DNA from 3 places in the Bacillus smithii genome. Region 2 is predicted to be linked to each of the others. Evidence: riboswitches for the same ligand, from Rfam matches in the RefSeq annotation. Region 2 holds a riboswitch; each other region holds the start of a gene.
The links. Region 2 has a riboswitch for S-adenosylmethionine ahead of metK (methionine adenosyltransferase). Riboswitches for the same ligand answer to the same signal wherever they lie in the genome.
Positions count from the first base shown of each region.

Region 1: it holds a riboswitch for S-adenosylmethionine, as region 2 does, so the genes downstream of both, BSM4216_RS03095 (bifunctional homocysteine S-methyltransferase/methylenetetrahydrofolate reductase) here and metK (methionine adenosyltransferase) in region 2, are expected to answer to the same signal.
Region 3: it holds a riboswitch for S-adenosylmethionine, as region 2 does, so the genes downstream of both, BSM4216_RS08390 (O-acetylhomoserine aminocarboxypropyltransferase/cysteine synthase family protein) here and metK (methionine adenosyltransferase) in region 2, are expected to answer to the same signal.

Region 1 is NZ_CP012024.1:660,546-671,535, forward strand. It holds gene BSM4216_RS03085 (beta-class carbonic anhydrase) at 1-211, opposite strand, end outside; gene BSM4216_RS16855 (hypothetical protein) at 424-600, opposite strand; gene metH (methionine synthase) at 652-4,104, opposite strand; gene BSM4216_RS03095 (bifunctional homocysteine S-methyltransferase/methylenetetrahydrofolate reductase) at 4,079-5,941, opposite strand; SAM riboswitch class I at 6,024-6,127, opposite strand; gene mreBH (rod-share determining protein MreBH) at 6,405-7,409, opposite strand; gene BSM4216_RS03105 (acyl-CoA thioesterase) at 7,960-8,466, opposite strand; gene argF (ornithine carbamoyltransferase) at 8,734-9,687, shown strand; gene BSM4216_RS03115 (glutamate synthase subunit beta) at 9,747-10,990, opposite strand, start outside.
Region 2 is NZ_CP012024.1:2,600,716-2,611,705, reverse strand. It holds gene ytkD (RNA deprotection pyrophosphohydrolase) at 1-371, shown strand, start outside; gene BSM4216_RS12205 (ABC transporter permease) at 368-1,177, opposite strand; gene BSM4216_RS12200 (ABC transporter ATP-binding protein) at 1,164-1,934, opposite strand; gene BSM4216_RS12195 (ABC transporter substrate-binding protein) at 1,948-2,958, opposite strand; gene BSM4216_RS12190 (alpha/beta hydrolase family protein) at 3,290-4,015, shown strand; gene BSM4216_RS12185 (DUF2584 domain-containing protein) at 4,061-4,303, shown strand; gene pckA (phosphoenolpyruvate carboxykinase (ATP)) at 5,219-6,802, opposite strand; SAM riboswitch class I at 7,168-7,349, shown strand; gene metK (methionine adenosyltransferase) at 7,637-8,839, shown strand; gene asnB (asparagine synthase (glutamine-hydrolyzing)) at 9,204-10,990, shown strand, end outside.
Region 3 is NZ_CP012024.1:1,780,016-1,791,005, forward strand. It holds gene recA (recombinase RecA) at 438-1,493, opposite strand; gene BSM4216_RS08385 (ISLre2 family transposase) at 1,986-3,329, opposite strand; gene BSM4216_RS08390 (O-acetylhomoserine aminocarboxypropyltransferase/cysteine synthase family protein) at 3,559-4,866, opposite strand; SAM riboswitch class I at 4,997-5,112, opposite strand; gene BSM4216_RS08395 (competence/damage-inducible protein A) at 5,197-6,432, opposite strand; gene pgsA (CDP-diacylglycerol--glycerol-3-phosphate 3-phosphatidyltransferase) at 6,561-7,139, opposite strand; gene BSM4216_RS08405 (helix-turn-helix domain-containing protein) at 7,195-8,094, opposite strand; gene BSM4216_RS08410 (DUF3388 domain-containing protein) at 8,113-8,904, opposite strand; gene BSM4216_RS08415 (DUF3243 domain-containing protein) at 9,007-9,264, opposite strand; gene ymfI (elongation factor P 5-aminopentanone reductase) at 9,378-10,103, opposite strand; gene yfmH (EF-P 5-aminopentanol modification-associated protein YfmH) at 10,355-10,990, opposite strand, start outside.

The DNA of each region.
Region 1 (10,990 bases), 1.4 Mb from region 2:
GTTCGTCTACAAGAGCGCCGGCACTGCGCACCATTTTGACATCGCCGTTTTTTATGTTCAGCGCTTTCGGAAGCAGTTCTACTAAACGTGTATCCATACAAGTTAAAATGACGCACCGCTTATTTGGGAATTTGGATGTTTCGTATTTTTTGTATTCTTTATTTTCAACAAACTTCTCGTTAAATGATAGAATGTCATCCAATAATGACATAATGAACCCCTCCCGGTTATGATTTGATACTCTTTTATTTTAGCGGAAATAAAAAGGAATGAATAGTTTTCGTGAATGAACGGGAAAAAAGGGGGGAATGTTCCTAAGGTAGGGAAGCGGAAAAGAAGTTTTGGGTTTGTGAAAAGGAAAGACGAATATGCGGCCATGTTCATTAAGAAAACAGCTCCGGAAACTACCGGAAGCTGTTTCTTTTACAAATTTTCATTTTGCTGGCCGATTTCTGATCTGCCGATTAGTTCATTGGCAGCTTCTTGATCCGAATGCTCATTGACGGAGTCTCCCGGAGCGTATTCATTAATATCAGAATGGATGCCATATGCCGGCTGTTTAGGGATAAGAGGATGATCCTTGCGCTTGCCTTTCGCCATTTATTCCTAACTCCTTTTCTTTTTAATATGGAGAAAAGAGGCGGGAAATATTCATGATTCTACATTAAAGTAGCGGGCATCCGGATGGGCGAAAACAATCGCAGACACGGAAGCTTCCGGTTCCATCATATAGCCGTCGGTTAAACGTATTCCTATTTCTTCCGGTTGAAGTAGGCTAAATAATTTCTTTTGATCTTCTAAATTCGGACAGGCCGGATAACCAAAAGAATAACGTTGTCCTTGATATTTGGCCGCAAATCTGTCTCTCATAGTAAAATCAGTTGGATCCGGAAATCCCCAGAAATCACGCATTTCTTGGTGAAGGCGTTCGGCAAACGCTTCTGCCAGTTCCAACGCTGTCGCCTGCAGCGCATGGCTTGCTAAAAATTTTCCTTTTGCTTTCCATTCATTCGCTTTATCACGAACACCAAATCCGGCGCTGACGACGAACAAACCGACATAATCCATCAATCCGCTTTCTTTTGGTTTTAAATAATCGGCAAGACAAAGATACGGTTCTTTCTTTTGACGAGGGAAGGAAAAACGTTCTATCACCGTCTTTTGATCGGCGGGATCATAAATGATCACATCATTTCCATCCGATTGGGCCGGGAAAAACTGATACATTCCCTTAGGTTTTAAAATACCTGAGAAAAGAAAATCATCGATCATTTCCATTAACGCCGTTGCTTTTTCGTCGCCTTGCGCAAGCATTTTGTCTACTTTTCCTTTCAAACCAAGATGGTGGCCGATCAATGTTTGCAAGTTAATGTAAGGCTTCAAATACGCAATGGGATAATCAACGAAAAGATGTTTTTTCGTGTCTCTTGGCATTAAGACCGGTACATCTTGACGCACCGTTTTATTTGTCTTTTCCATGACCGCAACAGCGGCTGATTGAATGGATGTTTTTTTCCGTTCCGTTTCTGCTCTTTTGACTTGCTGGGCTTCAAGCTCCAATAAAAGATCTTGCTTTTCTTCTTCATTTTGCAGACGGTTGGCAAGAGAAAGGCCTTCCATGGCATCTTTCGCGTATAAAACGGGTCCTTCGTATTCAGGCGATATTTTCGTTTCGGTAAAACGTCTGGAAAGTGCTGCACCGCCGACTAGCACCGGTACGTTGATTCCAGCTTGCTTCATATCCTGAACGGTCATCACCATTTGTTGGGCAGATTTTACGAGCAAACCGGAAAGACCGACAATGTCGGGTTGTTCTTTTTGAACAGCTTGAATGAGTTCAGAAGGAGCTACTTTAATACCTAAGTCGATGACTTTAAAACCGTTGTTGCTTAAGATGATGTCGACTAAATTTTTGCCGATGTCATGGACATCGCCTTTAACGGTGGCCAGCAAGACTTTTCCTTTTCCGCTGTCATTGTCTGATTTCTCCATGAACGGTTCTAAAAAGGCAACGGCTGCTTTCATTACTTCAGCGCTTTGCAATACTTCAGCGACAATCAACTGGTTGTCATTAAAAAGACGGCCGACTTCCGCCATTCCGTCCATCAATGGTCCGTTGATGATGTCCAGAGGCGTTTCAAAGATTTCAAGCGCTTTTTGTAAATCAGGAATAAGACCTTCCTTTGTACCTTCGACTATATAATAGCGAAGACGTTCTTCTACTGTTTTCGGAAGTTCTTGAACTTTATGTTCCTTCTTTTTATCACGGTAAAATGCGGTAAAAGCAGCCAATGTGTCATCATTGGTTTCAAACAGCAGTTTTTCGGCCAGATGTCTTTCATCTTCCGGAATAGATGCATAGCGCTCCAGCTTTTCGGTATTGACGATGGCGTAATCTAACCCCGCCTGGGTGCAATGGTAGAGAAAAACGGCGTTTAATACTTCGCGTCCGACGGGAGGAAGGCCGAAAGAGACGTTGCTGATGCCAAGAACGGTCAAGCAGCGCGGCAGTTTTTCCTTGATTAGCCTGATTCCTTCGATCGTTTCCTGTGCTGATCCTATATATTGTTCATCCCCGGTTCCCACGGGAAAAACTAACGGGTCAAAAATGAGATCTTCCGGTTGAAGTCCCCATTTATGAACTAATAAATCATAAGATCGTTCAGCGATTTCTAATTTTCGTTCTCTTGTCACGGCCATTCCTTTTTCGTCAATGGTGCCGACCACCACCGCTGCACCGTATTTTTTGATCAGAGGAACGACTTTTTCAAATCGTTCTTCGCCGTCTTCCAAATTGATCGAGTTGATGATCGCTTTGCCTTGTGAATAGGTAAGGGCTTTTTCGATGACTTTTTCATCTGTGGAATCGATGACAAGCGGGACTTTTACTTTTTTAACTACTTCTTTTATAAAATTTTCCATATCGCTTAGTTCGTCTCGATCCGGATTGGCAAGACAGATATCGATTACGTGGGCGCCGCCTTTGACTTGGGCGCGGGCAATTTCGGACGCTTCTTCATATTTTCCTTCGATAATCAGCCGCTTGAACTTTCTAGAACCAATGACATTCGTTCTTTCACCGATAAAAAGAGGCCTCATCGAATCATCATAAATAAGTGGTTCGATGCCTGATACGGCATGGCCGTGGGGCTGATTCGGCCGTTTTCGGGGCGGGTACGGTTTGACGGCTTCGCTGATCGCTCGAATATGCTCTGGTGTCGTTCCACAGCAGCCGCCTACTAGGTTTAGCCATCCTTTTTCAGCAAACCCGGCAATTTTTTTGGATAAGGATTCTGGAGTTTCGTGATATTTTCCTTCTTCATCCGGCAATCCCGCATTTGGATAACAGCTGACAAATGATTGAGCCAGTCCGGAGAGCGAACGGATATGGTCCGTCATAAATTCCGGTCCTGTTGCACAGTTCAATCCAACAGACAAAGGGTTCATATGCTCTAAAGAGAGATAAAAAGCTTCGATGTTTTGGCCGGCCAATGTAGTCCCCATTGGTTCAATCGTGCCTGAAATCATCAAAGGAAGAGTTTTTCCCGTTGCTTTAAAAGCTCTTTGGATGCCGAGAAAACCGGCTTTCACGTTGAGCATATCTTGGCTGGTTTCAAGAAGGAGAAGGTCGCAGCCGCCGTCAATCAGACCTCTTGCTTGGATTTCAAAATGCTTGCTGAGCGATTCAAAATCGATGCCGCCGGTTACAGATAACGTTTTGGTCGTAGGCCCCATAGCACCAGCCACAAAACGCGGCTTTTCCGGTGTTGAAAATTCGGCAGCAGCTTTTTTGGCGATTTCGGCTGCCCGACGGTTAATTTCATAAGCTCTATCGCCGAGATTGTATTCATTCAGAACAAGCGGTGTTCCGCCAAATGAGTTGGTTTCAATAACATCGGCACCGGCTTCCAAATAAGAGCGGTGAATCCACTCGACCACATGAGGGGCTGTGATGTTTAAATATTCATTACAGCCATCATACTGCTCGCCTCCGAAATCGTTCGGTGTAAGGCCGGCTTGTTGAATCATGGTTCCCATTGCTCCATCGATGATGAGGATTCGTTTTTCTAGTTCGTGTTCAATTGGATGTTGTAATTTCGGCATGTACAGTCTCTCCCTTTTTTGCATCTTGTTCCCGAATATAGCGAGCCAAATCGGCTGTCATTTCATAACGAAGGAAAGGAGTAATGAGATAAATTCCGTTAAAATACCGAAGAGCAGTATCGATTAATTCTTTGGCGATCTCAATCCCCGTTTGCTGGGATTTTTCTTTATCTCCGTCGAATGCTCTCATTCGCTCTATAATTTCATCGGATAATTTTATGCCTGGCACTTCATTATGCAAAAATTCTGCGTTTTTGAGGCTTGTTAATGGCATAATTCCGATGAAAATAGGGACATTTAAGTGTTTCGTTGCTTCGTAAATTTCTTTTATTTTTTCCTTTGTAAAAACCGGCTGTGTGATAAACGAATCGGCTCCGCATTCTATTTTTCTTTCCATCCGTTTGACTGCTTTTTCCAGTACGCGGACATTCGTATTAAAAGCAGCGGAAACGGAAAAATGAGTTTTTTGTTTTAATGGTTTCCCGGAAAAAGAAATCCCGTTGTTCAATTGCTTAATTAATGAAATCAGTTCCAAACTGGAAACGTCGTATACGCTTGTGGCACCGGGAAAGTCACCCACTTTTGTCGGATCGCCTGTAATGACAAGAATATCATGAATACCTAGGGTGTGGAGGCCCATCAAATGCGATTGCAGTCCTATTAAATTGCGATCTCGGCAGGTTATATGTACGAGCGGGCGAATACGCTGGTTGGCCTTTACTAAAGCCGCCATTGCCATGTTGCTGATCCGCGGTGAAGCCAACGAATTATCGGCCATTGTAATCGCGTCGATTCCGACTTCTTTAAGTACTTGAGTCCCTTGAAAATATTGAAAAGTATCCAAATGTTTCGGAGTATCCAATTCTACGATAATCGTCCGTTTTTTCTTCGCTAGTTCGTGAAGAGGGGGATCGAGCGGTGCCGGTGGTTCTTTTACAATGATCGGTTTTTCGGGTTTCACCGATTTTTGATGAATGGGAGAAAGACCTGATAATGCTTTTTTGACGGCTTCAATATGTTTCGGCGTTGTGCCGCAGCATCCCCCGATAAGACGGACTCCTTGATTGCGCAATTTTACCGCCGCTCTTCCGAAATACTCGGCTTCCGATTCGTAGATCACTCGGCCGTCTTTCACATCCAGCAGGCTGGCGTTAGGATAAGCGGAAAGATACGCTTTTTTGGGCAATGTAGCTTTTTCAAGTGCTTGTATCATATGGTAAGGTCCAAGTCGACAGTTCACACCCACCAGATCTGCCCCGTGATCTTCCAAACGGTGGAGAGCTTCATTCAGAGATAGACCGTTTTGAAGGACACCGGGTTCATGCATGGACACTTGAGCGATAATTGGAATGTTTGTTAATTTTCGAGCTATTTTTAAGACGGTTGTCAATTCTTCAAAGTCATAGTAAGTTTCGAGAAGCAGTCCGTCTGGATTTTCATTCAATAAACTTTCTGCCTGTTCTAGGAAGGCCTCTTTTATATCAGCCAGTGAGCAGGTATCTTTACGGAAGCCGCGAATGCCCCCAATTGTACCGAAAACAAACGTTCCATGATCAGCCGCTGCTTGTTTGGCAAGACGGACAGCCGCTTTATTTATTTGTTTGACGTTTTCTTCCAGTCCGTAACGACGCAGTTTTACAGCGTTGGCACTGTAAGTATTGGTTTGGATGACATCGGCCCCGGCAAGAATATACTCTTCATGTATTTTTGAAATGATTTCTGGCTTGGCAATATTCAATTCTTCATAACAATAGTCAATTCCATATGAATAGAGGAGCGTGCCCATTGCGCCATCGGCTGTTAAAATCTCTGTTTTCAATCGATCCAAAAATCCCATGCGTATTCCTCCTCTCATTACGGATAAAATGAAAAAAGCCTTCCGTAAGAAGGCTTTTGATGGATGATGTCCAAAATGATCCTTCTTATCTTCCAAACTCGAAAGTTTGCTGGATTTAGCACCTGGCCAATTCGGCTGGTTGCTGAGGATTCATCGGGCCAGTCCCTCCACCTCTCTTGATAAGAAATCTATGAAATTTTTTTCGTATTTTCAGATTTATTAAATTAATAATAGCTTTTCTTCAGGCAGCGGTCAAGAGAATTTTTGGCAGATCGCGTGTTCAAAAGCTAGCTGAAATCATTCATCCTGAAGAAAAGAAATCAGAAAAGTCTTATCTCCGGCGGTCTAAAGAAGGTTTATATGAGGGGCTTAATAAGATCGAAAAAAAGTCTGCCTCCGAAAAAGCAGGAGGGATGAGGGCCTGCTTTTTTTTAATCGGAGAGACAGACTTCTTTAACAAGCGTTAATTTTTTACTTTTTTTAACTGAGGGATGACATGCAAAGACCGGCCTGTACCAATGGCGACTGATTCGAGCGGACTTGGTGCGAGGTTTACGGGGACAATCATCTGGCTTGCCAACCATTCTTTTAAACCGTTCAGCAGGGAAGCTCCTCCTGTTAAAATAATTCCTCTGTCAACAATGTCACCGCTAAGTTCCGGTGGTGAATTTTCCAGCGTAGCACGAACTGTTTCTAATATTTGTAAAACGGTTTCCTTTATCGCTTTCTGAATTTCTAAGGAAGTAATAGTAATCGTTTTGGGGAGTCCCGTTACTAAATCCCTTCCGCGAATCTCCATTTCTTGGATATTATGATCGATGGGCGCATATCCAATTTCTTTTTTCAGCATTTCTGCGGTCGGTTCGCCGATTAGCAGGTTGTACTCTTTCCGTACATATTGAATGATATCTTCGTCCATTTTGTCTCCGCCAATTCGAATCGAATTGCTGCACACCACTCCGCCATAGGAAATAATGGCCGCTTCAGTAGTGCCTCCACCGATGTCGACAATCATATTAGCAATCGGTTCATCTACCGCCAAATCTGCTCCGATGGCCGCTGCAATCGGTTCTTCAATCAAATGGACGGTTTTCGCTCCGCAGCTTCGAATAGAGTCTTCAATCGCTCTTTTTTCGACTGTTGTCGCTCCAGATGGGGCGCAGATCACGACATTCGGCTTTCGCAAGGTGATTCCAAGCGCTTTGTTTACTTTTTTCATGATGCTTTTTAGCATTTCCGTTGTCACTTCAAAATCAGCAATAACCCCATTTTTTAATGGACGAATAACGGAAATGTTGGCGGGGGTTTTTCCGATCATTTTTTTTGCTTCTGAACCTATTGCCAATAATTGTTTCGTATGTATATCAATCGCTGCTACAGAGGGTTCGTTTATAATAATTCCTTTATTTTTACTATATACAAGGGTATTGGCCGTGCCTAAGTCAATTCCAATATCTTGAGAAAGCACCTTTTATACCTCCATTTCGAATAAGCCAAACAAATTTGACGCATGTTCAGAAGAATCATATCGTCTTTATCCTATAAAAGTATACAAGTTTTTTTGTTGAAAAGTATATGGGTTTTATTGTCAAAATATGTTGTTACAAATGTAGAAGATTTGTAACAATGGCGGGATGAACGAATCTATCAGCATTTTCGACATAAGGGGAGGGGGGAATGTGCTTGCTGTTGTTTATAAAACTTAATCTTTGTAACTTTATGTAAAAGAATGTCGCAGCAGAATTTCGCCATTCAAGTTTTCTTCAGGACGTGTTTACGTTAATAGAGGCATTTATCATTTTGAAATGCCATTTTTAAAGAATGAAAATCGGACTATTCTATAAATCTAATGAGCTTATTCCGACTTAGGAGGATTGTAGGACTATGTTTCACGGTTTTGGAGGAGCCGAAAAAAAAAGGAAAGGGCCGGAATTCCTTGTAGAAATGTGAGCGGAGAGCAAGTGTAGTATAGTATCAAGATTGAAGGATTGGAGAATTCCGGCCTTTTGAAAAATTACTTATTCCATTTTGGAGAAAAATTCAGCTAGTTCTTGGCTGTGAAGTTTCCGTGCTTTCCGATGTTCTGCCCGATTGAGAGCTGTTTCATTCAGCCATTTTTCTTCTTCAGATTCCGGAACCACTTCAGGCACTTCTGTCGGTTTTCCGTTTTCATCAAGGGCAACAAAAGTTAAGAAAGAGAGAGCCGCAACTGCTTTTTCACCCGTTAATAAATTTTCGGATGTTACTTTTACGAATACTTCCATGCTTGTCCGACCAGTATATGTGATTCGAGCTTCTAATGTCACAGAGTCACCGCTGTTAATTGGTTTAAGGAAATCTACGGAGTCCGTTGAAGCAGTTACAACCGGTCTTCTTGCAAATTTAGTTGCGGTTATAGAGGCGATATCGTCTATGTATGCCATCAACTTTCCGCCGAATAAAGTACCATGTTGGTTTGTATCCGGTGGAAGGACAAAACTTGTTTTGACTGTTAGAGTATCACGCATTGGTATTTTCTTTTTCATGAATCTTTCACCTCGTGGACTATTGAGTTGCTAATAAAATGTTACGTTCACTTATAATCTTAACATGAAACTTACGAACAATGCATTTTGATTTTATTATATAAATAAATTTTTTGCAATAGCGATATTTATGATTGTATTTTAATTCTTTATTGTGTATAAATATTAATTATAAAGGTTTTTATTTTACGAAAGTTTTTAATATTGACATGATCAATTAAAAAAGTTTCAAAAAAGGATGGTACATTGGAAAGGGAGTGTTTATAAATGGCAATCGTTCATACGGTGACAGCCGAACAATTGAAAGGAAAAGATTTACTGACTCTTGCTGATTTTACTCCGAATGAAATTTCTTATTTTATAGAATTAGCAGCTGATATGAAAAAAAATCCTTCCGCTTATTCTGAAAGTTTAAAAGGGAAAATTCTCGGGATGATTTTTGAAAAAAATTCGACCCGTACGAGAGTCTCTTTTGAAGCTGCCATGATCCAGCTCGGGGGGCATGGAATGTTTTTGGATTCGCAGCATACTCAAATAGGACGAGGAGAAACAATCGAGGATACAGGAAAAGTATTGTCGAGATATCTGGATGGGATCATGATCCGGACGTTCGGACATGACAAAATCGAGTCGCTGGCGAAAGCAGCCGACATTCCTGTCATCAACGGATTGACGGATTTATCACATCCTTGTCAAGCGCTTGCAGATTTGTTGACGATTTACGAATGGAAAGGAGAGTGGAAAGGGGTCAAGTTAGTATATGTAGGAGATGGAAACAATGTTGCCCACTCTTTAATGATAGGGGCGGCTTTGACAGGAATGGAATGTGTTGTGGCGACTCCAAAGGGATTCGAGCCTGACCCGCAAGTCATGACAAAAGCACAAGCATTGGCAGAAAAAACGGGAGCTTGTATAACCTATTTGGAAAATCCGAAAGAAGCAGTGAAAGAGGCTGATTTTATTTACACAGATGTGTGGGTCAGTATGGGACAGGAAAAAGAACAGGAAGAACGAAAGAAGATATTTATTCCTTATCAGGTAAATCAAGGACTTTTCCAATATGCTAAGCCGGACTGTAAATTTATGCACTGCTTACCGGCTCACAGAGGAGAGGAAGTAGCAGCGGACATTATGGATGGGCCGTCATCGATTGTTTTTCAAGAAGCGGAAAATCGTTTGCATGCTCAGAAAGCCGTTCTCTATAGTTTGTTGCAAGATTAAAAAGTACAAAAAAAGAGGCGAACTTAAAGGTCGGCCTCTTTTTTTGTGCGTATTTCAGGTTATGGCAAAAAGGTCTCTCCCATTAAATAACGGTCGATTTCTCGAGCTGCTTCACGGCCTTCGTGAATGGCCCAAACGACCAAACTTTGCCCGCGGCGCATATCTCCGGCAGCGAACACGCCCTCCACGTTCGTTGTATATTGGCCGTATTTTGCTTTCGCAGTATTCCGGCTTGTTTTTTCTACTTGAAAGGCATCAAGAAGTTTTGGTTCAGTTCCGGTGAATCCAATGGCAATTAATACTAGTTGAGCCGGCCATACTTTTTCCGTTCCCGGAATTTCTTTCATTGTATAGGTTCCGTCTTCATGATAGGTTTTTTCCATTTGAACCGTATGCAATTCTTTCACATGGCCATTTTCATCAGCCACAAATTTTTTCGTTTGAATTAAATATTCGCGTGGGTCTTCTCCGAAAATCGCAGCGGCTTCTTCATAGGCATAATCTAATTTAAAAGTATTCGGATATTCCGGCCATGGATTGCGTTCCAATCGTGAATCAGGCATTTTTTCATGCTTTCCAAATTGGACGACGCTTTTGGCTCCTTGACGCAAAGCCGTTGCTACACAGTCAGCTCCCGTATCTCCGCCGCCGATGACAATAACATCTTTTCCTTCCGCAGAAATCACTTCTGTTCCGTCCAACAATCCTTTAATGCTTTTCGTTAAATAATCCATGGCAAAATAAATGCCTTTTGATTCACGGCCCTCTATTAATATGTCGCGATGTTTTTGAGAGCCGGCGCATAAAAGGACTGCGTCAAACGATTCCTTTAGTTCTTCGGCGCTGATATCTTTTCCGATTTCCGTGTTTGTCACAAACGTAATGCCTTCTTGTTTCAGTAAATTCACGCGTCTGTCTACGGTAGATTTTTCAAGCTTCATCGAAGGAATCCCGTATGTCAGCAGTCCTCCGACACGATCGTCTTTTTCAAATACGGTAACCGTATGACCAGCTTTATTCAGCTGATCGGCAGCCGCAAGACCGGCAGGACCTGATCCGACTACGGCCACTTTTTTCCCCGTACGCACTTTGGGAGGGTTTGGCTTAATCCATCCTTCCTGGAATCCTTTGTCAATGATCGCTTTTTCAATAGATTTGATTGCCACCGGATCATCGGAAAGGGCGACAGTACATGATCCTTCGCAAGGTGCAGGACAAACGCGTCCGGTAAATTCAGGGAAGTTGTTTGTTTTCAAAAGCCGTTCTAATGCTTCCTGCCAACGGTTTTGATATACCAAATCAT
Region 2 (10,990 bases):
GGCTTTTGACCAATCATCCGAAAAGGGGATTGGAATTTCCAGGTGGAAAAATCGAAGAAGGAGAAACGGTGCAAGAGGCCGCCAAAAGGGAAGTTTGGGAAGAAACAGGCGGCCTGTTGAACAACCATTTGCTCTATTTGGGTGAATATTTGGTCAAAGATCCTATAAAGCCTTTTGTAAAAGCGATATGCTACGGCATGATTGATTCGTTGGTTCCTAAAAAGGATTATTTGGAAACAGACGGCCCGGTCTTAATAAAAGGGGACTTGAATCGGTATTTGAACTCAAGTAAATTCAGCTTTTTGATGAAAGACGATGTGGTGCAGCAAACGCTGCGTTATTTGAAACAATCGCAGGGCATTTCTTTTTAGTTTCGATTCTTGGCCGTTAATTTTTCCAACACGGCTACTGCTTGATACATAATGGCTGCCAATACGGCAATGATCAATAACGACATGAGTACAAGCGTAAAGTCAAATACTTGGAACCCGTAAATGATTAAATAACCGAGTCCTTCGTTGGAAACAAGATATTCTCCGACAATCACGCCTACCCATGATAGACCGACATTTACTTTCAAAGTAGAGATGATCGCGGGGAGGCTGGATGGAAAAACAGCTTCTTGAAAGATTTGTTTCCGGGTGGCTCCGAACGTCTGCAATACTTTCAAGTAGTTTGGATCCACTTCCCGAAAGGACGTATATACGACGATGGTGGTGATGATGACGGAAACCACTGCTCCCATCGTGATGATGGAAGTAAAACCAGGGCCTAACGCGACGATGAGAATCGGGCCAAGAGCTACTTTAGGCAGAGCGTTTAACACAACGAGGTAAGGATCCAAAATCTTGGAAAGAAGAGGAGACCACCACAAAATAGTGGCAAGTATCGTGCCGGCTAAAGTCCCGATGATAAATCCCGCCGCTGTTTCTGTTAAAGTAACGACCATATGGTGAAACAAGGAAGCATCGCTGATTTTATTGAGAAGCAAATGCCAAATTTTAGAGGGAGAGCTGAAGATCAGCGGATCCACCCATTCCCGGCGGCTGGCGACTTCCCAGATCGTGAAAAAGGCGAGAAATAATAGGATCTGGCATATGGTGATGAACCGTTTTTCCTTTTTGATTTTTAATTTATAGTTCTGATGCAGTGAGGAAATGCGATCATCTATTTTCAAGACTTTCCAACTCCTTCCATATTTCTTGGGAAAACGGTGTAAAGGATAAATGGTTTCTTGCTTCGAGCGGAGAAAGGGATCTCAGTTCATCCGGCACTTCAAAGACTTTATGGATTCGTCCGGGACCTTTGGAAAATAGATAGATCCTGTCGCTCATACAAATCGCTTCGCCAATATCGTGTGTCACTAAAATAGCCGTTTTTTGAAAAGACTTTAGCGTTTGGAAAACTAAATCCTCAAGCTTCAGTTTTGTTTGATAATCTAAGGCAGAAAAAGGTTCATCTAATAACAGCAGTTTCGGATTGACTGCCAATGTTCGGACTAGTGCCACTCTTTGCCGCATTCCCCCCGACAGCTGCCGAGGTGTTTGATTGCGAACGTTTTTTAATCCCATTTGCTCCAAAAGGGATAGGGCGTTTGCTTTACTCGTTTCGTTTAATTGTTTCATTACTTTTAAGCCGAGCAGAACGTTTTGTTCAATGGTTTTCCAAGGAAATAAGTAATCTTGCTGAAGCATATAACCGATGGTATTTTTTAAATTTTTTGGATGTTGTCCGTCCACATAAATCGTTCCATACGTCGGGGTCATCAGTCCTGCGATGAGCGATAGGAGGGTTGTTTTCCCGCAGCCGCTCGGCCCTAATAAAGAAATAAATTCGCCTTCCTCCACGGTCATTTGAATATTATGAACAGCTTCGAAAGCTGCTTCGGGGGTAAAGTAAGTATGAGAGACATGATCGATTTCGACGAAACTCAAGAATAGCCCCTCCTTAATCTTTTATGGCTTTCTCGGCAAATGAAGTGTTTACAAGAGTTTTGTAATCTACTTGCTTAGGAAGTTCACCGGCTTCCTTCATGATCGATTGCAAATGATTCCATTCTTTTGGATCGAGTATTGGATCAGTTGCATAAGTTCCTTGATTTTTATACCGATCAATCGCTTTCGCGAGCATATCGGTATCCGTATCTTTAAAATAAGGGTGGATGACTTGCGCAATTTCTTTCGAGTTATGGTCAGCGACCCATTGCTGAGCTTGGTAGATGGCACGGGTAAATTTAGAAACAGCAGATTGGTGAGATTCCATATAGCTTTTTGTCGCCATGTAAGAAGTATACGGAACATGGCCTGATTCTTTTCCGAACGAAGCGACGATGTATCCTTTTCCTTCTTTTTCAAAAATGGAGGCTTGAGGTTCAAATAATTGTACGAAGTCTCCGGTGCCGGAAGCGAATGCGTTCGGGATGTTGGCATAGTCGATATTTTGTATCAGATGGAGATCTTTATGCGGGTCAATTCCGTTTTTCTTTAACACGTATTCTCCGACCATTTGCGGCATACCGCCTTTACGTTGCCCGAGAAAACGGGAGTCTTTTAATTGGCTCCATGTAAAGTGATCTATCTTCTTCCTGGAAATGAGGAACGTTCCGTCTGTTTGGGTCAATTGAGCAAAATTAATAACTGGATTTTTAGAGCCGCGAGTATAGACATAAATCGATGTTTCCGAGCCTACAAGCCCGATATCTGTACCGCCCGACAACAGAGCGGTCATCGTTTTGTCGCCGCCCCAAGTGGTTTTTAACTGTACGTCCAATCCTTCTTTTTTAAAAAAGCCTTTGGCGAGCGCAACGTATTGGGGGGCATAGAAAACTGATCGTGTCACTTCTGCAACTCTTATTTTTTCTGTTTTTTGAGTTGTTTCATTCGATTGGCAAGCACTTAACCCAATGATTAACACGGCAGCAAAGAGAATGGAAAACGACATTTTAAACGTACTCGACATGGACAATGCCTCCTTTAGTCATTTTATAGTACGTTTGATTCATCCTATTTTATGATGACGGCAAAAAATGTGTGAACGCCCATTTTGAAACGCGTTACAGGAAAAGCTGTAAAATGAACGAATAGGATGTGCCGTTTTTTGCCTCAATTTCCAAAAAACAGTAATTTATCAGTTTTAGTACAAAGTACATAGGATCGTGGAAACAAATTCTTGGAGTTGAACAAAAAACGGCTGCAAGCAAGAGAACGGGAAAGGTGGTGGTAACGTGCAAGATGGTCAGATCATTGAACGATATGTTTTTCCTTCTCCTAGTCCAAATGTGAATCTTTTTATGATTACCTATTGGTCAAGCGGTTTAAGGGTGAAAGGGTTGCTTGCGGTGCCGAAAAAAGAAGGTCTGTATGATGGATTATTATACTTGCGGGGCGGGATCAAAAGCGTCGGTATGGTTCGACCGGCCCGAATCGCGCAATTTGCTTCGGAAGGATTTGTTGTATTTGCACCTTTTTACAGGGGAAATCAAGGAGGAGAAGGAAATGAAGATTTCGCGGGAAAAGATCGTGAAGATGCTTTTTCCGGTTTTGAATTGTTAAAAAGAAATCCGAAGGTGGATCCTAACCGAATTCATATTTTCGGCTTTTCCCGCGGCGGTGTTATGGCACTGCTGACAGCGATTGAAAAACGGGATGCTGCTTCGGTCGTTTCATGGGGCGGGGTAACAGATATGGAATTAACTTATGAAGAGCGGAAGGACTTAAGAAGGATGATGAAAAGGGTGATCGGCGGAAGTCCGAAAAAAGTGCCAGAAGAATATAAGTGGAGAACACCTATCTATCATTTAGAAAATCTTTGTTGTCCAGTGTTGATCATACACGGGGGAAAAGATCAAAATGTATCAATTGAACACGCTTACCGCTTGGAAAAAAGACTGAAAGAATTGGGAAAACGTGTGACTACTTGGTATTTTCCGAACTTCACTCATTATTTTCCGCCCGCAATGAACCGCAAAATGGTGACATCCTCTTGTCAATGGATGAAAAATCAGGTCCTGTCGTGATAGGATAAGGGAGAGAACGATATTTTCATTGGGAGGGCATAAACGATGGGAATGCCGCTGGAACTGAATACAATGATTGTGACAAAAGGAAATGAGGAAAGAGTGGGAGGAAATCTATTTCAGTTAAGAAAAAAAGGGTATCGTCTTTATCCGCTGCATGTACCTGTTCCTGTCAAAAAAACGTTGGATGGCGATATTTCAGGTACCGCTGTGATTGAAAAAGTAGTGTGGGAAAATCAGGAAACTCTCATCACATACAGGCTTATTGCTTTAAACTCCACGAACTGAAAAAATCAATAGACTGTTCACCTTTTCAAAGGCAGAAAATAAGGGGTTGCGCAACAGCACCCTTATTTTTTATGTGCGCCCGGCATGTACATGAACTATAGGGTGTAAGTCCCGAACCCCGAAGACAGAAGTAGAGGTTAGCCAAGAGCAAGGGTGTCCGTGGTGACGCGGAATCTGAAGGAAGCTGGAGGCAAAACACCGGTCCGAGGAACACGAACCTCATATAAGGCTAGGTATGATTGAGTGAGTTTGCATAACAAAACAAAGCTCTTTCTGTCGAAGGTCATATCGAGTAAATGAGGCGGATAGATGGTGTGAAAGTGCATGTACTTACCCGGGGAGGTCTGGCGGATATGTGAAGTACTCTTCATAACCTACTTAGTGATAAGTAGCTGAACCGTCAGAAGTCAGCAGAGGTCATAGTATTAGTTGGTCTAGAACAACTAAGAAGGACCGAACAATTAAGAGAGAATAGCCCTTGGTATTCAGTGAGTCATGATGAACACAGAAAACGTAGTACCTCACTTGAGGGAGGAAGCGGTGAATCCCGTGGGAGACCTCTTGGAGGGTGGAGTGACCACTGGCATAAAGAGAACAGCTATTCACGGAAGTTATAAAGACTTGCGTCAATTATCTTAATTGAACCGCCGTATACGGAACCGTACGTACGGTGGTGTGAGAGGACGGGAGTTAATCGCTCCCTCCTACTCGATTTCTAATCATTTTTTAAACATCTTCCAACTGATCTACGAAGTGCATGGACCGTGTTGGTGATGGGGCATTTTGAAAGGAAAAATGGACCAAAATGATCATAAAAGCAACTATCCCCTTCTTCCGCAAGAAAATTCTTGCGGGGGAAGGGGATGTTTGACGTTGGATCTCGGTATTATTGGATATCTTTCAAACGGCCGATCTTTATTGAATAGGTCCACCCAATTTTTCAATTTCTGCGGGTACATTGGTAAATTTCTTAAAGTTTTCGCGGAAGCGGGCTGCCAATTCCAGTGCTTTTTCTTCATATGCTTTTTCATCCTGCCATGTTTTTTTCGGCAGCAATACTTCGTCCGGCACTCCCGGAACATGAAGAGGGATCTCCAGCCCGAAAATTTCGTCTTTCTGAGTTTCGGTATTAGCTAGTTCGCCTTCTAAAGCGGCTTGAACCATTGCACGTGTATAGGATAGTTTCATTCGGGATCCGACGCCGTATTCTCCGCCTGTCCATCCGGTATTGACCAAATAGACTTGCACATTATGTTCATCGATTTTTTCGCCGAGCATTTCTGCGTATCGTGTAGCCGGAAGAGGCAAGAATGGCGCTCCAAAGCATGTGGAGAATGTTGCTTCAGGCGAGGTAACGCCCCTTTCCGTACCGGCTAATTTGGATGTGTATCCGCTTAGAAAATGGTACATGGCCTGTTCTTTTGTCAATTTGCTGATAGGGGGCAGAACACCGAAAGCGTCTGCGGTCAAAAAGATAATCGTGCTTGGATGACCTGCAATACTAGGAACGACAATATTATCGATCGCGTCAATTGGATAGGCGGCACGAGTATTTTCTGTCAAGGAAGAGTCGTTATAATCCGGAATCCGAGTATTTTCATCCAATACTACATTTTCAAGAACGGACCCAAAGCGGATCGCATGATAAATTTGCGGTTCCTTTTCTTCGGAAAGCCCAATGCATTTTGCATAGCAGCCGCCCTCGATATTAAAGACTCCTGTAGATGACCATCCGTGCTCGTCATCTCCTATTAAACGGCGGTTCGGGTCTGTGGATAAAGTGGTTTTTCCCGTTCCGGAAAGCCCGAAGAACAGAGCAACGTCTCCTTCAAAACCGACATTGGCCGAGCAGTGCATCGATAAGACGCCGGATTCCGGCAAGAGGTAATTCATGATCGAAAAAATGGATTTCTTCATTTCTCCGGCGTATTCAGTCCCGCCAATCAATATGACTTTGCGTTCAAAAGAGATAATGATAAAAGTTTCTGATCTCGTTCCGTCAACTTCAGGATCAGCTTTAAAATTAGGGGCCGAAAGAATGGTAAATTCCGCCTGATGACCCGCTAATTCTTCTTCCGTCGGACGGATAAAAAGCTGATGGGCAAAAAGATTATGCCATGCGTATTCATTGATTACTTGAATCGGAAGGCGATGAGATGGATCGGCGCCGGCGAATCCTTTAAATACGAAAATTTCTTCTTGTTCTTTTAAGTAACGAATGACTTTATGGTATAATTTATCAAAAACTTCTGGAGAAATCGGCTGGTTCACCGGTCCCCAGTCTATTTTGTCTTTGGTTGATGGCTCTTTTACAATGTATTTGTCTTTTGGTGATCTCCCGGTATATTTTCCGGTTTGAGCGCGAACGGCGCCGGAAGCAGTTAATACGCCTTCTTTTCTGGAAAGGACTTTTTCAACCAGTTGTGGGACAGATAATTGAACATGGACATTGGATCCCTTAACTAATTCCAAAATTTCATTCGAAATGACAGAATTCATAAATAATAACCATCCTTTTGTTTTTATTTTTAGATGTTATTTTCGAGTTCACTTAAGAAATAGTATAACACTTTTATTCGATTAGTCTATACTATTTATCGTAAATTTTTGTCTATTTTTTTTCATCTTTTCCTTAATTGGCATGCCTATTCTATACTATATAAAAGGAAGAAAAAAGGGAGAAACAGGATATGATTCAGAGTTTTTTGGTTCAGGTTTTAATGAGTCCGTTTAAACCGTCTGTTGCGACGGGTTTAAAATAGAATTTATTTCTATTTCAGGAAGAAAACATTGCGTCAACGGAAAGACAAAATTTTGTTGACACCCGTTTGGTTTCTACGTTATAGTTTAACATTGAACGGATACTCTTATCCTGAGTTGGCGGAGGGACAGGCCCGATGAAACCCGGCAACCTTCTCAACGACAAGCGATGATTTTGAAGCCGTCAGGTAAAAGGACATGCTTCTTATGTCGTACCGGCGACGCGAGGGGCTTGTGAGAAAGGTGCTAACCTGATGCAAGGTGTAAATACCTTGAACGATAAGAGTGAAAGGCGCATGTAACCAAAAACCTTTCCTCTGCATTCTTTTGGGAAAGGTTTTTCTTTTTGATTGAGTTTGGCGCTGGACCATTGAGATTGCCGGTCCTTTGGAAACGGGCAATCATACCATACTACGAAAGGAAACGAGTACCGTTTAAAAATAAAGCGAACATCCATTTTCAAATGTTTTGACCCCAAAAAGATAAGGCTTACTTTCTCTGTTGTCAAGACCTTAACTGGCGGGTTAAAAGAAGGAAATGGAATTGATCGAAACTGCGATAGGAGGAACTTTGATGTCAAAAAAACGCCGTCTTTTCACTTCAGAGTCTGTCACCGAAGGGCATCCGGATAAAATTTGCGACCAAATTTCTGATGCCATTCTCGATGCTATTCTCGAAAAAGACCCGAATGCAAGGGTGGCTGCTGAAACTTCAGTAACAACTGGGCTTGTGCTGGTTTCTGGAGAAATTACGACGTCTTCTTATGTGGATATTCCCAAAATTGTACGCCAAACGGTGCGGGATATTGGCTATACCCGGGCGAAATACGGTTTTGACGCAGATACTTGCGGTGTCTTGACGTCTATCGATGAACAATCTCCCGACATTGCTCAAGGGGTGGACCGCGCCCTGGAAGCAAGAGAAGGATCGATGACGGATGAAGAAATTGAAGCGATTGGCGCGGGCGACCAAGGTTTGATGTTCGGATTTGCCTGCAATGAAACGGAAGAATTAATGCCGCTTCCTATTTCTTTAGCCCATTCTTTATCCCGCCGGTTGACAAAAGTGCGCAAAGAAGGGATTATTCCTTACTTGCGTCCGGACGGAAAAACGCAAGTAACGGTTGAATATGATGAAAACGACAAGCCTGTGCGCATCGATACGATTGTCATTTCGGCCCAACATCATCCGGAAATCACGTTAGAGCAAATTCAGCGCGACATTAAAGAACATGTTATTGACCCAATTGTTCCAAAAGAATTGATCGATGATGAAACGAAATATTTCATCAATCCGACCGGCCGTTTTGTTATTGGAGGACCTCAAGGTGACGCCGGATTAACGGGACGGAAAATTATCGTAGACACTTACGGCGGCTACGCAAGACATGGTGGAGGAGCTTTTTCCGGGAAAGATCCGACGAAAGTAGACCGATCTGCAGCCTATGCTGCCCGCTATGTAGCTAAAAATATTGTGGCAGCTGGACTGGCAGAAAAGTGTGAAGTACAGCTTGCTTATGCGATTGGGGTAGCTCAGCCGGTATCGATTTCCATCGATACATTCGGAACTGGAGCTGTATCAGAAGATGTATTGGTAGACGTCGTGAGAAAGAACTTCGACCTGCGTCCAGCTGGAATTATCAAAATGCTTGATCTGCGTCGCCCAATTTACAAACAAACAGCTGCATACGGCCATTTCGGACGCACCGATTTGGACCTTCCTTGGGAAAAAACAGATAAAGCCCAAACGCTTCGCGAACAAGCATTAAATCAATAGACAAATGTACAGGAGTTACACTTTTAGCTGTAGCTCCTTTTTCATTTGAACGTGAAGATTATTTAATGAATCCAAATATTGTGGCCATCTATAGTGGAGAATAAATGGTACAATTGATGAATCATCGTGAAAAAGGGGATACTTATACAACATTCCAATAGGCAAACTCTCCTACAACTAGAAAAGGACTGATAAAAAATTCGACTTTTGAACTTGGACGCTTTTCCTGTTGAGGTATTGGAAGTGATTTGATTTTGAAACTTCCGGAATGAAATGGAAATTTTTCATGAAATAAATTCCTTGCCAAGATTCACAATTTCGTTAAACTAGTAATGTGAACTTAAATTACAGAAAGGTGATAGTCATGTGCGGCTTTATCGGTTGCGTTTATGATCATAAAGATTATCCGAAATTAACGGAAGAACAATTTAAATTAATGAACGATATCATTTATCACCGTGGTCCTGATCATGATGGATTTTATCAAGATGAACACGTTCAATTAGGATTTCGACGTTTAAGTATTATTGACCTTGAAAACGGAAACCAACCGCTGTCATTTGAAAATGAACGATATTGGATTATTTTTAATGGCGAGATCTACAATTATGTGGAATTACGGGAAGAACTTTTAAAAGAAGGCGTTGAATTTGCTACTTCGTCTGACACAGAAACCATCGTCGCTTTGTACAGCCGCCTAAAAGAAAAAGCTGTAGAAAAGCTTCGCGGTATGTTCGCTTTTGTGATCTGGGATAAAGAAGAACAAGTGTTGTTCGGTGCAAGAGATCCGTTCGGCATTAAACCATTTTTTTATAAAGAAGAAGGAGGACGTACTTTTTTTGCTTCCGAAAAGAAGAGCATTTTGCTTGCCAGTGAAGAAAGCAGCTTAAATGCGAATGCCGCTCAACATTATTTTACGTATCAATACGTTCCGGAACCTGATACATTGCATGCGGAAATTCAAAAATTGGAACCTGGCCACTATTTTATTAAAAAAGTCGGCGAAAACATGACGATTCGCCGTTATTGGAAAGCCGCTTTCCAACCGATTTACCGCGAAGAAGACGAATATGTGAAAATGGTGCGTGAGGCGCTTCTTGATTCTGTAAAAGTACACATGAGAAGCGATGTGCCTGTCGGATCCTTCCTTTCAGGGGGAATTGATTCTTCTTTTGTTGCTGCGATTGCCAAGCAATACCATCCAAAGATTAAAACATTCTCTGTCGGATTTGAACGCGATGGATATAGTGAAATTGATGTGGCTAAAGAAACAGCGGAAAAATTGGGTGTGGAAAATATTAGCTACGTGATCACACCGGAAGAATATATGAAAGAACTGCCGAAGATTATTTGGCATATGGATGATCCGCTGGCCGATCCGGCTTGTGTTCCGTTGTACTTCGTAGCTCGCGAAGCAAGAAAACATGTAACAGTCGTATTATCAGGAGAAGGAGCAGATGAACTTTTCGGCGGCTATAATATTTATCGTGAACCGCAATCGTTAGCTGTTTTTCAAAACATACCGGAAGTTGGGAAAAAATTGCTTCGATTGTTGGCTTCCATTTTGCCTGATGGTGTGAAAGGGAAAAGCTTTATTGAACGCGGAGTTACGCCGATGGAAGAACGGTACATCGGTAATGCGAAGATGTTTGGAGAAGAGGAAAAACGGAAACTATTGCGACAATATCGCGACGGCCTTGAATATACTAACATTACAAAGCCATTTTATGCAGAAACGGTCGGTTATGACGATGTCGATCGCATGCAGTATATTGATATTCATACATGGCTGCGCGGTGACATTTTGTTAAAGGCAGATAAAATGACAATGGCCCATTCTTTGGAATTGCGCGTTCCATTCCTTGATAAAGAAGTATTTGAAGTGGCGTCCAAAATTCCAACGCGCTATAAAACCGCTCATGGCACGACCAAATACATCCTTCGAAAAGCTGCAGAAGGAATTGTCCCTGATCATGTATTAAATAGAAAGAAACTGGGATTCCCGGTGCCAATTCGCCATTGGCTGAAAGCAGAAATGCATGATTGGGCTGTGACCATTATTAAAGAAAGCGAAACGGGGCATCTTATTAACAAGCAATATGTATTAGATTTACTGGAAGAACATTGCCAAGGGAAGAAAGATAACAGCCG
Region 3 (10,990 bases), 820 kb from region 2:
TGGATCAGCTAAAATAGGTCATGTCTCCAACTCCGCTGCTAAAAATGAGAATCCAATAAGATTAAAGGCCAAGAAATCAAGAGTAGTGTCCTTATAACAGAATCGATTCCGAACAAAACTTGTCTTAGAAGTTTGTCCAAATAGCCACATCGACTGTGCCTGTCAGCTGATAATGTGGTCTCACCCACAGGTTAGACTTTCAAAACTCCCGCAATGTTTTTTCCTCATTGAACGGATTCACTAAAGATGAGTGCCAGACAGTTGCGACAACTGAGCAAAACCATCTCCATCAGAACAGCTCCACCTGAAAGTTTCCACTTTTTTGTCTTTCTGCAATAGTCCCTGCTCTTTTCAAATACAGAGTCAGTACCACCATAACCAGATGGAAGAAGGTTTATTCTCCCCAATTGAAAAAAGCAAAGCGAACGCTTTGCTTTTTATGCCTCATCATCGAGCAAGCTGAAATTTTCTTGTTCCTCCTCGTGGTTTTCCGGCTCAGCAGGAGGGGTGTCCAAACCGTAATGTTCCCGAATTTTATACATGATTTCATCGCGGATCTCTGGATTTTCTTTTAAAAACTGTTTGGCATTTTCACGTCCTTGCCCTAGTCTTTCTTCATTGTAGGAATACCACGAACCGCTTTTTTGGATAATGTCGAGCTCGGAGCCGAGGTCGATAATTTCCCCTTCTTTCGATATTCCTTCACCGTACATAATATCCACATCTGCGGTGCGGAAAGGCGGCGCCACTTTATTCTTCACTACTTTAATTCTCGTTTTATTGCCGACCATTTCATTTCCTTGTTTCAGCGTCTCTGCACGGCGGACTTCCAAACGAATCGATGAATAGAATTTCAGCGCCCGTCCGCCTGGCGTCGTTTCAGGATTTCCAAACATAACGCCTACTTTTTCGCGGATTTGATTGATAAAAATGGCAATCGTTTTGGACTTGTTAATGGCTCCGGACAGTTTGCGAAGCGCCTGGGACATCAATCTCGCTTGCAAACCGACGTGGGAATCACCCATTTCTCCTTCAATCTCCGCTTTCGGAACAAGAGCTGCCACTGAGTCGATCACGATAATATCAACGGCTCCACTACGAACCAATGCTTCAGCGATTTCTAACGCTTGTTCACCGGTATCCGGCTGTGAAAGCAAAAGTTCATCAATATCGACACCCAGTTTCTGAGCATAAACGGGATCCAGCGCGTGCTCAGCGTCGATAAAAGCCGCTTGGCCACCTCGTGCTTGCACTTCAGCAATTGCATGCAAAGCTACCGTTGTTTTCCCTGAACTTTCAGGACCATAAATTTCGATGATCCGACCTCGCGGATATCCACCTACCCCCAGCGCCGCATCCAAAGCAAGAGAACCGCTTGGAACAGTAGATACGTTTCGGTCCGTTTGTTCGCCCAATTTCATAATGGATCCTTTACCAAATTGTTTTTCTATTTGCTTTAACGCCATTTCTAACGCCGCTTGACGATCATTCACTCGCTATTTCCTCCTCAAATATCAATCTATTAAAAGCATATGGTTTTCCTCATTGATTTTGGATTTTATTCAACAGTATCTTCCAGAGCTGTTTTTTTGTTAAAGCCTACTAATAATATAAATGTTTCTGAAACGATTTACAAGCAAAAATCGAACATTTATTCGTCATTATTATTTTTCAAAATACCATGTTCAGCTGATCCTAATTTTTCCAGCTATTGCTAAAATTCACACGCTCTTGTTCATAAATTGGATTGAAAGTAAAAAAAAGAGGGGGGAAAATGTCCAAGAGAGGGATTAATGGTGGATGGTCACACGAAGAGAAATTGTCTGGATCATTTTCTACTGAATATTTTAAAACAAAGCAGAATGAAAAGCAAACAAAAGAAGAAAAAGGATTGAGTCAAGTATTTGTGGGCAGTTTTTTTCTCCCTAACAATGAAAGCGGATTCACCATTTTAGGGTACTCTCTTGATAAAAAATTTGTCTTTTTTAAAATCCGGCCAACTCCTTTAAAGTCTTGTACACTGGAATATTTGCCTTACCTTTTAGGTATAGGAGATTGTCTCTTGTGACTTCACCAATTGTACTTGTCACCTTTTCTACGTAATGTTTTGGTGGATTCTTTTCCTCCTTGGTTTCTGTCCATCTTTCGACTTTCCCAAATAATGTTTTCAATGCCAGATTGTCTAGGAAAGCCACCAATCCAGTAATCATGGCACTTACGCCTTTTTCTACCCAGCTACGTCCATTTTTGAGCCTTTTTGCGAAGACACTCATCGTTCCCTCGGCACTTCCCATTGGACGCATTCCTTTGGTGTCAATACCTTGTTCTTGGAGCCACTTCCGGTAATCCCCGAGGGCTTCAGGATATTTTTCTAGTTGACGAATCAATTGGTCAAGACGTTCTTCCTGATCCTCTGTCTCTAGTGTTCCAACAGCACTGTTTAATTCCGTAAGTAGTTTCTGACTGTCATAGGACGCTAGTGCCTTTTGCATTTGGCGATAGCGAGGATGCTTACGGAATAAGCTGCGAATATCCCTTGCCACGTGGAAACGGTCAATTGAAAAGAATGCCCTGCCTTTAAAATGGTCTCGACAGGCTGTAATCCATCCGGCACCATCCCCGTTTATTACTAGCTTATGGACAGTTGGGTCATACTCGAAGTTTTCAATGAGAAAATCCTCAAACGCCTCCCAAAATGGCTGGTTCCCACGGTGAATAAAATGGCGTTTGTCTTTCAAACTTACTCGTTTTCCGTTGATTTCCCAGCCCTGATGAACCGCTGCAATTTTTTCTTCCTTGCCCCGTTTTCCTTTTCCTTGACGTTTCACATATAGGCCGTCCACTTCCACGAATAGGACAGGATAGTTTACAGGCTGTCGCTCTTTTGGGATACTTTCAATCTGTAACAGGTGTTGACGTATAGCTTCGTGACTAATCACTCGGTATCCTAAAAGTGTTTCAAGCGTGTGTTCTGCCTTTCGATAGGATGGCCCTGTAATGGCAAGCTCTAGAGCCGCTTCTTCTATCAGCGGACTAAAGGAGCCGGTCCCTTCGAATTCCAAAGAGCGATCAAGCAGATAGACATATTCACCTTTCTCCCTGTCTCGGTAGTAGTTCCGTTTCACCTTTATTTCTCCAAAAAGACTGATAATAGTGGTGATACGCTTATCGAGTAGACGATAACGCTTTTTATTTCGTTCTTCAGCAATCTGCTTGTCCATGTCCTCTAATAGTGTTTTCATGACCTTTGAGAAGGTTTCCTGTAATTGCCTCCAAACTAATTGCTCAATCTGTTTTAAATTTGGATATACTGTGTTATTCTTTTGCATGAGGGGTTACTCCTTTGTTTGTGATTTAGTTTTGGTTGACTAAGATTCTACCAAGGAGTAACCCTCTTTTTCATGTTATTTGCTTATTAACTACCGCGCTTTCGCTTGGTGGCCCCCTCATTTGTTGAGCGTTCTAACGTTCCCTCAACAAATGAGGGGGTTAAATTTTGCCCACAATAATTTTACTCATACAAGAAAAAGAGAGCAATACGCCCCCTTTTCAAATTGTTTATATTTCAAGCTTTTCAGCCGAAATGCCGGTTGCTTTTTCGATAGCTTGATTGAGATCGGCAATTAAATCTTTCGGAGATTCCAGTCCAACAGAAAGACGAATCATTTCTTCACTGACACCTGCTAATTTCAACTCATCAGCTGATAGCTGTTGATGTGTAGTGGAGGCCGGATGGATTATTAACGATTTTGCATCGCCCACATTGGCGAGATGCGACCAAAGTTGAATGTGATCAATGAGCTTTTTCCCGCTTTCTCGACCGCCTTTAATGCCAAATACCACAATAGAGCCGAAGAAATTATTTAAGTATTTTTTGGCCAATTCATGGGAAGGATGATCGCTTAAGCTAGGATGAGACACCCATTCCACTGCTGGATGCTTCAGCAAATAGTCAACAATGACTTTCGTGTTATCGTGATGTCTTGGCAAACGAAGATGCAACGTTTCTAATCCTTGCAATAGCAAAAACGCACTATGCGGGCTTAAAGATGCCCCAAAATCACGCAATAGCTGTGCGCGGAGTTTTGTTGCAAACGCAGTTCCTCCTAAATCGGCATAACGCAAACCGTGATAAGTTGGGTCCGGTTCGATAAAATCAGGGAATTTTTCATTATTCCAATCAAAGTGGCCGCCGTCTACAGCAACTCCGCCAATAACTGTTCCATGACCGCCAATCCATTTTGTTGCCGAGTGAACGACAACATCGGCTCCCCATTTGATTGGATTGGAACCATATGGTGACGCAAACGTATTGTCTACAATCAACGGAATCCCATTTTCATGGGCAATGGCCGCAACTTTTTCAACATCCAACACATTTAGACTTGGATTTCCGATGATTTCTCCGAAAAGAGCTTTTGTTCGTGGAGTGATCGCTTTTCGAAAATTTTCAGGATCTTGAGCATCGACAAATTTTACATGAATCCCATATTTAGGAAAAGTAGCAGAAAACAAATTATAAGTACCGCCGTACAATTCAGACGCTGCGACAATTTCATCTCCTGCACTCGCAACATTTAAAACGGAGAGCGCGATAGCTGCCATGCCTGAAGAAAATGCTACAGCGGCAGTACCTCCTTCAAGCGCCGCCACTCTTTTTTCAAATACATCAACAGTTGGATTGGTAATCCGGGTATAAATATTCCCTTCTTTTTTTAGTCCAAATACAGCGCTCGCGTGTTCCGTATCCGGAAACACATAAGAAGTAGTTTCATAGATCGGTACTGCACGGGCACCCGTCGCAGGATCAGGTATTTGCCCTGCATGCAATAATTTTGTGTCTTTTTCCCATTGCTCGTTTGCCATAATAAAACCTCCCGAAAAATTCGAAGATTGAAATTTCAGCGACTTATCTGAGAATAGATCCCATCCTGATGGATGAGGAACAGTAAAAGCCCTCTTCCAATAAGAAGAGGGCTTGAGTTCATCATTTCCCTTCTTATCTTCCAGATCATTTCCTGATCTGTAGGAATTAGCACCTTTTCAAGCATTGATTTCTTGAAGGTTGCCGGGCTTCTTCGGGCCTATTCCCTCCGCCACTCTTGATAAGAGTCAATTCTGTTACAATATTGAATTGTGTGGCTCTTGTTTAAAGAATAGCGCAATAAAAAAGAAAAGTCAATCATTTTCAGCAAATTACTGACAAGTTCGCAGCAAAAAATGACAACCGTATTTAGCTGTACGGTTACGAATTTGATTCCGATCCCCTGCAAGCTTCAGCAATACGGCCTTTGATTCTTTTCCTTTTTCAGAAATGCCGATCCAAACAGTTCCAGGAGGATTTTCTTCCAAAGAATCGGGTCCTGCTACTCCCGTAAAGCTGATTCCAATATCAGCGTTAAGCTTTTTCCTTACATTTTCAGCTAACTCTTTCGCACACTGCTCACTGACCGCTCCGAACGTATCAAGCGTCTTTTTTGAAACATCGACCAGATGCTCTTTCGCTTCGTTTGTATAACAAACAATCCCGCCTTTTAAAACAGCGCTTGCTCCTGCAACAGCGGTAATCATACTTTGAAACAGTCCTCCGGTCAAACTTTCAGCGCAGGCAATCGTCTTATTTTGTTGTTTCAGCTTCTGTACTAATTCAGCTGCAATCGTAGTTTGTCCATAACCGTAAAAGTATTCGCCAACACGGTTTAAAATCTCTTTTTCTACTTTGTCTATCATCTCATTAGCTGTCTCTTTTGATCGGTGCTTCGCCGTAAGTCGGATGGTCACTTCTCCGTCGCCAGCTAAAGGCGCAATGGTCGGGTTTGTTTGGTTCATAATCATATCTTCAATCTCTGTCTCCAACTGCGATTCTCCGATGCCAAAGAAACGCAATACGCGTGAAACAATGCTTTCTTGGCGATCCAAAACATTTAATATAGCCGGCCTTCCATATTTTTCGAACATCGGCTGCATTTCTTTTGGCGGCCCCGGCAAAAGCATATAAAATTTATTTTTTGATTTCACAAACATACCGGGAGCCATGCCGTTTTCATTCGGCAAAACAAGACAATCCTCTAGAACAAGAGCTTGTTTTTTGTTATTTTCCGTCATCTCACGGCCTATTTTAAGGAAATATTGACGAATTCCTTTAAACGCTTCGTCGTTCAAAACGAGTTTCTTGCCTAGATGCGCGGCAATGGTTTCTTTTGTTAAATCATCACGTGTCGGGCCAAGACCACCTGTAAAAATGATGAGATCTGCTCTTTCTTCTGCTTTTTGAATCGTTGAAAGAAGCCGATCGCTGTTATCCCCGACAACGGTTTGATAAAATACGTTGACGCCCATTTCAGCCAAATGACGAGAAAGAAATTGTGCATTCGTATTGACGATTTGGCCGAGTAGAAGTTCGGAACCAACCGAAATAATTTCAGCATTCATAAAATAGTCCTCCTCAATCATATAGAGATCCAAACAGAAAAAGGCCGCTCTTCAACAAGAACGAAAGTGCATAACCGTCTTTTTCGAGTTCTTGGATGAGCCAGCCTTTCTAGTTGTTTCATTTCATTTTACTTGGAGTTTTTAAATGCATGTGCATTTTTGGCGAAATAATCCCAGCCTGACCATAACGTGAAAAAGAGCGCTACCCAAAGGGCAAAATCCGCAAACGGAATCGAGAAATTTTCAAACAAAATATTATGAAGAAGCAACGCAGAAATCGCAATGATTTGCGTCCATGTTTTAATTTTTCCAAGCATATTGGCCGCAACTACTTCTCCTTCCCCAGCAAGTACAAGGCGAAGCCCTGTCACCGCAAACTCGCGGCTGATGATCAAAATGACGATCCAAGAAGGAGCATATCCCAATTCAACCAGTATAATAAACGCAGCCGAAACTAACAATTTGTCCGCAAGCGGATCAAGAAATTTTCCCAGGTTCGTGACCAAGTTGTACTTTCGTGCAAAATGTCCGTCAATCCAATCGGTGGTCGAGGCAAGGATAAATACAAGGGCCCCCACGAAGTGAGTCACAGGCATGGTTGTCCCTAGAATGGTGATGTTTCCCCAATTGAATGGAACAACAAGCAAAATAACGAAGATTGGAATTAAACATATACGTGATACAGTAATTTTGTTTGGTAAATTCACAAGAAGTACCCCCACTATTCCATCGAAAACAGTATCCTAAACAATTTTAATTAATTTATTGCGCCGATTTACGATTTTGAATGATGATGTCCTGGCGAACGACCTGATTTGCAGGGATTTTATATTGAACGGTTTGACCATTCACTTTAATCTCTGTCGCAGGTGCAAAACCGACCACAATTTTCGCTTGACTGTGGCCTTTCAAATCAAACGTTTGCGTTTGTCCTTTTCGAAGCAAATTAGAAAAATACGATTTTCCGCTTTCATCGGTCACTTGAATCCAGCTTTCACCCGTTGAAGCAATCGATATTTTGAAATCTTTCGCATTCGTCAATTGGTAAACCGTTTGTCGACCACTAGACTGAACAGCTTTCAACTCGGATTGATCCTTTTTGTTCGCTTCTTTTTTGTCCGTTTTAGACGTTTTTTCTTCTTTCTTCGCTTCTTTTTTCGTTTCTTTCTTCTTGCTGACGGAATTTTCCTTAACAGGCTCTACATTTTTGGATTGCTCCACTTTGACCGTATGATCATTTCCGCTTTTTTCATTTCCGCCGTCTTTTGGAATCAATGCCCATACAAGAAAAATCGCTCCGATAATAAACACAGCTACAATAATCTTCGGCAAATAATCGAAAAACTTTCCCGAAGCCCCGCCGGAAACAGTCCTTCGCGAAGACGGTTCTATCCGCGTCACTCGCTGAGGAATTTCATCTTCATGAGAGTCCGGAATTTCATTTTTATATTCATTGAAAATTTCTTCAGCATCAAGCCCTACAGCCTCCGCGTACTGCTTAATAAAGGCTCGAACATAAAATTTTCCCGGCATCAGATCATATTTTCCTTCTTCAATGCCGGCCAAATATCTTTTTTGAATCTTGGTCATTTCCTGAACGTCATCAAGGGTAAGCCCCTTCGCTTCCCTTGCTTCTTTCAAGCGGTTTCCTAGTTCTGTCACCGTAAACACCTTCCAATTTTAAAAGTCAAATCCTTCGAACTCAGAATTCTGAAAAAGTTGATTTTTATACATCAAGTCGTATGTAATTTCTTCATTTGGATTATTGCGCAATTCGATGATATAGTCAAAATCATCAATGGAATATTCGCTGTTTTGGACAAAAATATCAGGATGCTCAATTACTTTTACGGCCGGGATCCGCATAATTTCTCTAATGAGCTGCCAATGTTTTTCATTTGCTTTCCTTACCGAAACGGCTCCGTCAATAATAAAAATATTTTGGTCGCTGTATTCTTCCCGAAACAATTGACTGCGGACAGTCTGCTTAATCAGCGTTGAAGAAACAAAAAGCCATCTTTTATTGGCGCAGACGCTTGCCGCTACAATGGATTCTGTTTTGCCTACACGCGGCATCCCGCGAATTCCAACCAGTTTATGACCTTCTTGTTTAAATAATTCCGCCATAAAATCAACCAGTATTCCTAATTCATCTCGCACAAATCGAAAAGTCTTTTTGTCATCAGCGTCATGGGTGATATATCTTCCATGACGAACAGCCAAACGATCTCTTACTTTAGGCTTTCGAAGTTTTACAATTTTAATCGTGTCCATTGTTCGCAAAATGGATTCAAGGCGGACAATTTGTTCTTCCGTTTTAGCCAATAGAAGCATGCCCCGTTTTCCTTGATCAACCCCGTTGATTGTCACAATATTAATTGAGAGCATGCCGAGCAATGAAGAAATATCGCCTAAGAGCCCAGGACGGTTCTTTTGTATTTCGTATTCTAAATACCACTCTTGTTTTTCCATAAAACCCTCCAAGTGACAATCCGGGTGGTAATAAACATCTAGCTATTATGATAAATGATTTTCGCCATTTTTTAAAGAAAAAAAAGAGAGGGATTTCCCTCTCTAATGAGTCCCGTTATTTTGCACAAGTTTTACCATGACATTAGCAATGGCATGTTGTTCTTCTGGGGAAGCGACAGACCAAAGATCGGCCAACACCCGTTGCTGCTCATTTTTCGGATCTACTTGGTTTGCAAGGTAGTTGCCGATTTGATAAGCAATATCGCTGATTGCTTGCTGATTCATTCCTTGATCTTTCGCTTGATTTAAACGGTCTCCTAGAAAATCTTTCCATTGTTCCCAGCTATCAAGTACAGACATTCATTGAACCTCCCTTTAGTGAGATACAAGTATAGTTTGTAACGTCTGCACAAAAATATACATTCTTAAACCGGGTTTATTCATCTATGTTCGTAAAAGACATTCGTTTTGAATTATGTGTACCAGCCACCGTTCACCGCCAATATTTGACCGGTTATGTAAGAAGATTGATCAGATAACAAAAACGCGATGGCTTCAGCCACTTCCTCCGGGGCGGAAAGCCTCCTCATTGGGATTTCCTCTTTTAAAATCGACAATTCCTCTTCCGACAGCTGTTCGGTCACCATTTTGGTTGCGACTGCTCCTGGCGCCACTGCATTAACGCGGATTCCACTCGCAGCCACTTCTTTGCTTAGCGCCTTTACAAAAGCGATTTGTGCACCTTTTACAGCTGAGTAGGCGACTTCATATGCGGCCCCCGTCTGTCCCCAAATGGAACTGACAAGTACAATTTGGCCTTTCCGTTTCGCAGACATTTTGGGCAATATCGATCGAATGAGCAGCAACGGACTTCGTACATGCACAGCAAGAAGTTCATCCACTTCGACAGTCGACATGTCTTGAAGCAGCCCATAATAGGAATTCCCGCTCGCATAAACGAGGGCATCAACGGAAAAAAGGCTTTCGACCAAAGTGGTGATTCCGTCATCCGTTCTTAAATCTGCTTGAATAGGAATGATTTCTAAACCATATGGTTTGAGATCATTCATCAAGTTTTGGATGGACTCACGGTTTTGATGATAATGAAGGTACAAATTCCATCCGTTTTGGGCCAATACTCGAGCAGCTGCTTGACCAATTCCCCCGCTCGCCCCGGTAATTAAAGCAAACTTTTTCATATTATAAACTTACTCCCTTATTTTTTAACTACAATTCCTTTATAAGTTTACATTTTCTATGTTAGCCGTTCAGCCAATTTGAGAAATTTCATCTCTTAGTAGTAAGAGCAAAACACATGGACTCATGGATGAAAAACAAAATCAACTTTTCATCCGCAATAATTTTCCGTACGGATGAAAAGTTGTGATTCATTCAACACAAATTAGATACGTTAGGCGCTTTTTGTCTACTCCTGATATAAAATCGTACGTTATTTGGGTGTAACTTGAAAAGTGGTTAATCGATTAGGAGCAATCAATTCGGCTGCTACTTTTTTTATGTCATCAAATGTCAGTTGTTCAAGAGTTGGCACTACATCAAAAAGATTCATTTCATGAAAAGCGTACCGCGTAAACTGATTGGCAATAAATTCCGGAGAATTCAGCGATCTTAAAAACGCACCAATTTTTTTCTTTTTCGTTCTTTCAAGTGCATCTTCCGTTAAATAAGCGCCTGTTTTCGCGTCCAGTAAAACGGATTGGATGCGTTTAGCAAATTCATCCGGATTCATTGTATCACTGCCAATCATCGCAAAGCCAAATCCCTCTTCCTGCGTGAAATCGAAAAAGAATGAATCGTCAATCAAACCTTTTTCGTACAAGTCAAAATAATTTTGAGAGCTTTTTCCGAACAGCATCTCCAACAATACATTGATGGATAATTCATACCGCAGCATTTCAATTCCTTTAATATCGGTCTTTGCGCCTTTTATGCCCACATAGCACTTCGGCGTTTTTACATCCATAGGTAGAACCCTGAGCTTTTCTTTTACATCTTCCGGTTCTTTTTCAAAGTGACGCCTGATTTCCGGCTGGTTTTGATAGTTCTTTTTCGATTGATTTTCCCT